Regions from separate parts of the Streptomyces sp. NPDC026575 genome, predicted to be linked through region 2. Evidence: riboswitches for the same ligand, from Rfam matches in the RefSeq annotation. Region 2 holds a riboswitch; the other holds the start of a gene.
What was found. Region 2 has a riboswitch for glycine ahead of gcvP (aminomethyl-transferring glycine dehydrogenase). Riboswitches for the same ligand answer to the same signal wherever they lie in the genome.

Region 1: another riboswitch for glycine. It lies ahead of gcvT (glycine cleavage system aminomethyltransferase GcvT); the one in region 2 lies ahead of gcvP (aminomethyl-transferring glycine dehydrogenase).

Annotation. Positions count from the first base shown of each region.
Region 1 covers NZ_JBVHQM010000012.1:145,651-150,058, reverse strand. The annotation lists gene ACZ4NB_RS18875 (enhanced serine sensitivity protein SseB) at 1-442, opposite strand, end outside; gene ACZ4NB_RS18870 (AAA family ATPase) at 553-1,281, opposite strand; glycine riboswitch at 1,504-1,600, shown strand; gene gcvT (glycine cleavage system aminomethyltransferase GcvT) at 1,752-2,879, shown strand; gene gcvH (glycine cleavage system protein GcvH) at 3,010-3,387, shown strand; gene glyA (serine hydroxymethyltransferase) at 3,416-4,408, shown strand, end outside.
Region 2 covers NZ_JBVHQM010000001.1:482,528-486,935, forward strand. The annotation lists gene gcvP (aminomethyl-transferring glycine dehydrogenase) at 1-2,767, opposite strand, end outside; glycine riboswitch at 2,829-2,956, opposite strand; glycine riboswitch at 2,957-3,054, opposite strand; gene ACZ4NB_RS02275 (PRC-barrel domain-containing protein) at 3,169-3,564, shown strand; gene ACZ4NB_RS02280 (DNA polymerase IV) at 3,462-4,408, opposite strand, start outside.

The sequences.
Region 1 (4,408 bases), on a different contig from region 2:
CGCTCGGCAGCCCCTCGGCCTCATGGCGCCCCAGCCGGCACAGCTGGGCCACGGCGGGCGGCGGCAGCGGCACACCGACCACACCGTCCGGATTGACCGCGATCCCGATCTGCGGCGGCAGCCCGCGGGCGAACTCCACGGCCGGCGCGACGGTGAAGGACATATGCGAGCCGACCACCCGCAGGAACTCCTGCTCGGAGCTGTAGACCGGGACATGGGCCAGCCCGCCGATCTCGACGGTGGGCAGGTCCAGGCCGCGGGCGCCCAAGCCCGCGCTCTCCGGGCCGCCGCCGTTGGGCAGCGGCACCCACACCCGGCTGCGGCCCAGGACCTCGACGATCCGGCCGCCGGCGCCGGGATGCCCGACCGACGCGGCGAGCACCTCTTCGAGCTCGTTCGCCGGCCACGCCAGCTGCGGTATCCCCTGCTCCGGAAGACTCATCTGTTCCCACCCGTTCCGACCACGCACATCGGCCCACGACACTAGACGAGAAAGGCCGGAGACAGTTCATACGGGGGCGGGGTACGGCACACCCGGAAGCGGCAGTCCGCTCAGTGGAAACCGACCGTCTTCAGTGCGCTCGCCGCCCGCCGGTCCAGCAGCACCACCGAGCTGAACCCCTTCGGCGGCCCGGCCGCCTCCGCCGCGCCGACCAGCCGGCCCACCGCCCTGCGGTGCCGCGCGAAGGCGTACCCCGACACCCCGCGCCCGCGCGCCTCCTGGCCGGACCGCGCCACCTCCGGCGGCACGTCGAGCAGCACCAGATGCAGCCCGCGCCCGCCGCGCGCCGCCGACCGGGCGACCCAGCGCCGCACCCATGCCAGCGTCCCGCAGTCGTGCACCACCACGCTGTCGCCCGACCGCAGCGCCCGACCCAGCGCCAGATAGTGCGCGGCCCGCACCAGCGGGCGGTACAGGCCGTACGGCAGCCGGCGCAGCCTGCCGCGCGCCCAGCGCTCGCGGACGTCCTGCGAGTCGATGCGGTGCACCACGAGGCCGCGGCCGTCCGACGGCGGCACCACCCGATGCATCAGGGTGCTCTTGCCGCTGCCCGGCAGCCCGGAGACCACGACCAGGTCACCGGCGGCGAACCGCAGCTCGGCGGTGCCGCGGGCCCGTCTGCGGCCGCGCAGGTCCCGCACCCGCGCACCGCTCCCCGGCCGGACGACGGCCCGCCCCGCGCGCCGGGCCGGGGGCGCGGCGGCGGACGCCGCCACCGGCGCACCCGGGGGCACGGCCCCTGAAGTGGCCGCGAATGCCGCTTCCCTCTGCACCGTGATCGCCCTCCCCGTCCAGTTCCGGTCCGAGTCCGTCCCTTACCCGCAGAGTGTCAAGAAAAGGTAATGGCCATCAAGGCGATTGTCCGATCTGTCGGCGTGGCGGGCCCGGTCCTGGACGGGGCGGCGACCAGGGCTCCTCGATCCGGCGATCCCGTGTAATGATGTGGCCGCCACGTGCACGGCTCAGCTCATCCGTGCACCGCCAACTCCATACCGGCCGCTTGAATCCGCGCGGGAGAGTCCCCGGCCGCCATGGCGGGGCGCCGAAGGAGCAAGTCCTCCCTTGAATCTCTCAGGCCCCCTATACCGCGCGGGCGAGGCAGATCTGAAAAGCGAGCCACTGCCCGGTCCACGGGGCGGCTCCACCCAAGGTGCAAACCGGGTCCGTTCGCGGGATCCCGGTGAACCTCTCAGGTTCCGATGACAGATGGGGAGAACGTCTTGTCACCCATGCCTGGGAGCCCAGAACCATGACAGATGCCCCCCGCCGCACCGCGCTGGACGCCACCCACCGCGCGCTCGGCGCGACCATGACCGACTTCGCCGGCTGGGACATGCCGCTGCGCTACGGCAGCGAGCGCGACGAGCACGTCGCCGTCCGCACCCGCGCCGGTCTCTTCGACCTCTCCCACATGGGCGAGATCACCGTCACCGGCCCGCAGGCCGCCGACCTCCTCGACTACGCGCTGGTCGGCAACATCGGCGGCGTCAAGACCGGCCGCGCCCGCTACACCATGATCTGCGAGGACGGCGGCGGCATCCTGGACGACCTGATCGTCTACCGGCTCGCCGACCAGGAGTACATGGTCGTCGCCAACGCCTCCAACGCCCAGGTGGTGCTGGACGCGCTGAACGCGCGAGCGGGCGGCTTCGACGCCGCGATCCGCGACGACCGGGACGCCTACGCGCTGCTCGCGGTGCAGGGACCGCAGTCCCCGGGGATCCTCAAGTCGCTGACCGACGCCGATCTGGACGGCCTGAAGTACTACGCCGGTCTGCCCGGCACGGTCGCCGGCGTCGACGCGCTGATCGCCCGTACGGGATACACCGGCGAGGACGGCTTCGAGCTGTTCGTGCGGCCGGCGGACGCGGTGGCCCTGTGGGAGGCGCTGACCGCGGCCGGCAAGGACGCGGGCCTGGTGCCCTGCGGTCTGTCCTGCCGCGACACGCTGCGCCTGGAGGCGGGCATGCCGCTGTACGGGCACGAGCTGACCACCGCCACCACGCCGTTCGACGCGGGCCTGGGCCGGGTCGTGAAGTTCGAGAAGACCACCAACAACGGCGACTTCGTGGGCCGCGCCGCGCTCGCGGCGGCCGCCGAGCGCGCCGAGACCGCCCCGCCGCGCAAGCTGGTCGGGCTGATCGCCGAGGGCCGCCGGGTGCCGCGCGCCGGATACCCGGTCGTCGCGGCCGACGGCACGGTCATCGGCGAGGTCACCTCCGGGGCCCCCTCCCCCACCCTCGGCAAGCCGATCGCCATCGCCTATGTCGACGCGGCCTACGCCACCCCGGGCACCGAGGGTGTCCGCGTGGACATCCGTGGAAGCCATGAGCCGTACGAGGTCACCGCGCTGCCGTTCTACAAGCGGCAGAAGTAACGGTTCGCCGGCGGCAGCCCCGGAAGTGGGGCGCGCCCGCGTGTCTCACTGTGCAAGACGCTCCCCCGGACCTTCGCCCGGGAGGTGCCCCCATTCACGATCACACCCTCGCGTACAGGAGAATCGAGCCATGGACAACCCCCAGCAGCTGCGTTACAGCAAGGAGCACGAGTGGCTGACGGACGCCGTGGAGGGCGTCTCGACGGTCGGGATCACCGAGCACGCGGCCAACGCGCTCGGCGATGTGGTCTTCGTGGAGCTTCCCGCGGTCGGCTCGACGGTCACGGCGGGCGAGTCCTGCGGTGAGCTGGAGTCGACCAAGTCCGTCAGCGATCTCTACTCGCCCGTGGACGGCGAGATCACCGAGGTCAACGAGGATGTCGTCGGCGACCCCTCGCTGGTGAACTCCGCCCCGTTCGAGGGCGGTTGGCTGTTCAAGGTGAAGGTCAGCGGTGAGCCCGAGGACCTGCTCTCGGCCGACGAGTACACCGCCTTCGCCGCCGGCTGATCCCGGACCCCTCTCCCCAGGAAGACTCATGTCGCTTCTCAACAGCTCCCTGCACGAGCTCGACCCCGACGTCGCCGCCGCCGTCGACGCCGAGCTGCACCGCCAGCAGTCCACCCTCGAAATGATCGCCTCGGAGAACTTCGCCCCCGTCGCCGTCATGGAGGCCCAGGGCTCCGTCCTCACCAACAAGTACGCCGAGGGCTACCCCGGCCGCCGCTACTACGGCGGCTGCGAGCACGTCGACGTCGTCGAGCAGATCGCCATCGACCGCATCAAGGCGCTCTTCGGCGCCGAGGCCGCCAACGTGCAGCCGCACTCCGGCGCACAGGCCAACGCCGCCGCCATGTTCGCCCTCATCAAGCCGGGCGACACCATCCTGGGCCTCAACCTCGCCCACGGCGGTCACCTGACCCACGGCATGAAGATCAACTTCAGCGGCAAGCTCTACAACGTGGTGCCCTACCACGTCGACGAGAAGACCAACCTCGTCGACATGGAAGAGGTCGAGCGCCTCGCCAAGGAGCACCGCCCCAAGCTGATCGTCGCCGGCTGGTCCGCCTACCCCCGCCAGCTCGACTTCGCCGCCTTCCGCCGGATCGCCGACGAGGTCGGCGCCTACCTGATGGTCGACATGGCGCACTTCGCCGGCCTGGTCGCCGCCGGACTGCACCCCAACCCGGTCCCGCACGCCCACGTCGTGACCACCACCACCCACAAGACCCTCGGCGGCCCCCGCGGCGGCGTCATCCTGTCCACCCAGGAACTCGCCAAGAAGATCAACTCCGCGGTCTTCCCCGGCCAGCAGGGCGGCCCGCTGGAGCACGTCATCGCGGCCAAGGCGGTCTCCTTCAAGGTCGCCGCCTCCGAGGACTTCAAGGAGCGCCAGCAGCGCACCCTCGAAGGCGCCAAGATCCTCGCCGAGCGCCTCGTCCAGGACGACGTCGCCCAGCACGGCGTCTCCGTCCTGTCCGGCGGCACCGACGTCCACCTCGTCCTGGTCGACCTGCGCGACTCCGAGCTC
Region 2 (4,408 bases):
AGACGGCCTCCTCGCGGCTGTAGGCGTGGTTCCAGTCGCCGCCGAGCGCGGCCGCGGTGTGCGGGGCGTTGCGCAGCGGGTTGTCGTCCTTGTCCCACTCCCCCGAGCCGACCTTCTCGATCTCCGCGCGGATGGCGATCATCGCGTCGCAGAAGCGGTCCAGCTCGTCGAGGTCCTCGCTCTCGGTCGGCTCGATCATCAGCGTGCCGGCCACCGGGAACGACATCGTCGGTGCGTGGAAGCCGTAGTCGATCAGCCGCTTGGCGACATCGTCGATGCTCACGCCGGTCGCCTTGGTCAGCGGCCGGACGTCGATGATGCACTCGTGCGCCACCAGGCCGCCGGGGCCGGTGTAGAGCACCGGGTAGTGCGGCTCCAGGCGCTTGGCGATGTAGTTCGCGCTGAGGACCGCGACCTGGGTGGCGCGCTTGAGGCCCTCACCGCCCATCAGGCGGACGTACGCCCAGGAGATCGGCAGGATGCCGGCCGAGCCCCAGGGAGCCGCGGAGATCGGCCCGACGCCCGTCTCGGGGCCCGCGGTGGGCTGTAGCGGGTGGTTGGGCAGGTACGGCGCCAGGTGGGCGCGCACGGCGACCGGGCCGACACCGGGGCCGCCGCCACCGTGCGGGATGCAGAACGTCTTGTGCAGGTTGAGGTGCGAGACGTCGCCACCGAACTTGCCGGGCTCGGCGAGCCCGACCAGCGCGTTGAGGTTGGCGCCGTCGACGTAGACCTGGCCGCCGGCGTCGTGCACCGCGGCGCAGATCTGGGTGATGTGCTCCTCGAAGACGCCGTGCGTGGAGGGGTAGGTCACCATCAGGACCGCGAGCTCGTCACGGTGCTTGTCGATCTTGGCGTGCAGATCGTCGGTGTCGACCTCGCCGTCCTCGCCGGTCTTGACGACGACGACCTTCATGCCCGCCATGACGGCGCTGGCGGCGTTGGTGCCGTGCGCCGAGGACGGGATCAGGCAGACCGTGCGCTGCTCGTCCCCGTTGGCGCGGTGGTAGGCGCGGACGGCCAGCAGGCCGGCCAGCTCGCCCTGCGAGCCGGCGTTCGGCTGGATGGAGACCTTGTCGTAGCCGGTGACCGTGGCCAGCCGCTCCTCCAGCTCCTGGATCAGCGTCAGATAGCCCGCGGCCTGGTCGGCCGGCGCGAACGGGTGCAGCTGGCCGAACGCGGGCCAGGTGACCGGCTCCATCTCGGTGGTGGCGTTCAGCTTCATCGTGCAGGAGCCGAGCGGGATCATGCCGCGGTCCAGCGCGTAGTCCTTGTCGGCGAGGGTGCGCAGGTAGCGCAGCATCGCGGTCTCGGAGCGGTGCTGGTGGAAGACCGGGTGGGTGAGGTAGTCGTCCGTACGCAGCAGCTCCTGCGGCAACGTTTCAGCAGCCACCGCGTCCAGCTGCTCGACGTCGCCCTGCACGCCGAAGGCGCTCCAGACGCCGGCCAGCTGCGCGCGTCCGGTGGTCTCGTCGCAGGCGATGCCGACCAGGTCGGCGTCGACCTGGCGGAGGTTGACGCCGGCCTCACGGGCGGCGGCGACGACCTCGGCGGCCCGGCCGGGCACCCGCGCGGTCAGGGTGTCGAAGTACGCACCGTGCACGATCTCCACCCCGCCCGCCCGCAGGCCCTCGGCGAGGACGGCGGCGTAGCGGTGGGTGCGCTGGGCGATGGTGCGCAGGCCCTCGGGGCCGTGGTAGACGGCGTACATCCCGGCCATGACGGCGAGCAGCACCTGCGCGGTGCAGATGTTGCTGGTGGCCTTCTCACGGCGGATGTGCTGCTCGCGGGTCTGCAGCGCGAGGCGGTAGGCCCTGTTGCCGTCGGCGTCGACGGAGACGCCCACCAGGCGGCCGGGCAGGCTGCGGGCGAACTGGTCGCGTACGGCCATGAAGCCGGCGTGCGGACCGCCGAAGCCCATCGGGACGCCGAAGCGCTGGGTGGTGCCGACCGCGATGTCCGCGCCGAGCTCGCCGGGCGAGGTCAGCAGCGTCAGGGCGAGCAGATCGGCGGCCACGGTGACGATCGCGCCGAGCCCGTGGGCCTGCTCGATGACGGCACGGGGGTCGCGCACCGCACCGGAGGCGCCGGGGTACTGCAGCAGCACGCCGAAGACGCCCCGCTCGGCGATCTCGGCCGGGATGCCGTCGGACAGATCCGCGACGACGACCTCGACGCCGGTGGGCTCGGCGCGGGTCTGGATCACGGCGACGGTCTGCGGCAGGCAGTCGGCATCGACCAGGAAGACGCCCTGCTTGACCTTGCCGACGCGGCGGGCGAGCGCCATCGCCTCGGCGGCGGCGGTGCCCTCGTCCAGCAGGGAGGCACCGGAGGTGGGCAGTCCGGTCAGTTCCGCGACCATGGTCTGGAAGTTCAGCAGCGCCTCCAGGCGGCCCTGCGAGATCTCCGGCTGGTAGGGCGTGTACGCCGTGTACCAGGCCGGGTTCTCCATGACGTTGCGCAGGATCACCGGCGGGGTGAACGTGCCGTAGTAGCCCAGGCCGATCATCGAGGCCAGTACCTGGTTGCGCTCCGCCAGGCCGCGCAGCTCCTGGAGGACCTCGGCCTCGGTGCGGCCCTGCGGCAGGCCCAGCGCCTCCGCGCTCTTGATCACATCGGGTACGGCGGTGGCCGTCAGCTCGTCCAGGGACCCGAATCCGACGTGCGCGAGCATCTTCGCCTGCGCCTCGTGGTCGGGGCCGATGTGCCGGCGCTCGAACGGAATGCCCTGTTCAAGCTCGGTCAGGGAGATACGATTGGTGGTCATCTGCGGGGGCCTCCTGGTCAACACGACCTACGAGGGGCACCACGGCGCGGGTGCCCGGACGGCCTCCCCCTCTGTCATCTCAACCTGAGAGCTTCACCGGCCCGCGCGAGGCGGCCCGGCTTTCACCGTCGGTGAGGAGGGGTTACGGCGCTGTGCTCGTCCGTGGCCCGCCCTGCTTTCCAGAGTGACCTCGCCCATGCGGTACGTGTGCCTGAGAGATTCCGGGGAGGATTTGCTCCTTCGGCGCCCTGGTCGCGAACGACAAAGGACTCTCCCGCATGGATTCTGCGGCCATTGGCCAGCCTACCAGCGCGCCACTCGAAGGATCCTTCGAGTGGCCGGGGCATGAAATGTGCCGTTTGGTAGTTGTCACAGGGCAGTTGCGACCAATTGGAGGGGTTGTGCAAACCGATATCGATCCCCGGAGCCTGATCGGCCGCAAAGCGTTCGACCGGAACGGCGCGAAAATAGGCACGATCGACGAGGTATACCTCGACGACGCGACGGGGGAACCGGAGTGGGCGGCCGTGCGCACCGGACTCTTCAGCCGGGATGCGTTCGTCCCCCTTGAACCCAGCAAAATGGTCGGCGAGGGCCTGCACATCCCCTACGACCGCAAGCTGATCAAGGACGCCCCGGACTTCGGCGTGGGCCGCCATCTCTCCCCTGAGCAGGAACTCCAGCTCTACCACCACTACCGGCTGGACATCTCCTCACCGGAGCCCGGTCCGGCTTCCTCCGGCAAGGAGGACGGCTCCGACAAGGACTTCGGCAAGATCGCCGGCTCGGAGGACTGACCTCCTTCCGGCCCGCCGCCCACCAGCGGCAACGGCTCACCCGGCCGCAGCGCCGGGTCCTCGACGGCGAAGGTCCGCACCCTCCCCGGTGCGGACCACGGCGTCTCGAAGCGTACGGTCACCCTCCCCACGCCGCTTCCCTGCACCCATCCGGCGCCGAACTCCTCGTGCACCACGTCCAGCCCCGGATGCCAGCGCCGCGGCCGCTCCTCCTCCGGCTCGCCTCCCCCGGCCTCCGCCCCCGCCGACTCCGCCGCCTTCGCCAGCTCCCCGGCCTCCCGCTCCGTCGCCAGCTGGGCGAACAGATCCTCCTGGGTGAAGTCCGCCAGCCCGCTGACCCCCACCCCCAGCAGCCGCACCCCGCCCGTGGTGTCCACCGTCTCCAGCAGCCGCACGGCGGCCTCCCGTACGACCGAGGGGTCGTCGGTGGGCCCGCGGAGCGTCTCCGAGCGGGTCAGCGTCGAGAAGTCGTAGTTCCGCACCTTGATCACCACCGTCCGCCCGGAGCGCCCGGCCGCCCGCAGCCGCTGGACGCAGCGGTCGGCCAGCCGCAGCATCTCGTTCCGCACCCGCGTCCGGTCGGTCAGATCGACCTCGAAGGTGTCCTCGACCGAAATGGACTTGGCGTCCCGCTCGGCCACCACAGGGCGGTTGTCCTGGCCCAGCGCCATCGCGTACAGCCCCGCGCCGTGTGCCTTGCCCAGGAGCCGCACCAGCTCGGCCTCGCCGGCCTCCGCGGTCTCCGCGACGGTGTGGATCCCGGCCCGGCGCAGCGTCTCGGCCGTCGCGGGACCCACCCCGGGCAGCGTCCGCACCGTCATGGGGCCCAGCAGCTCCCGCTCTG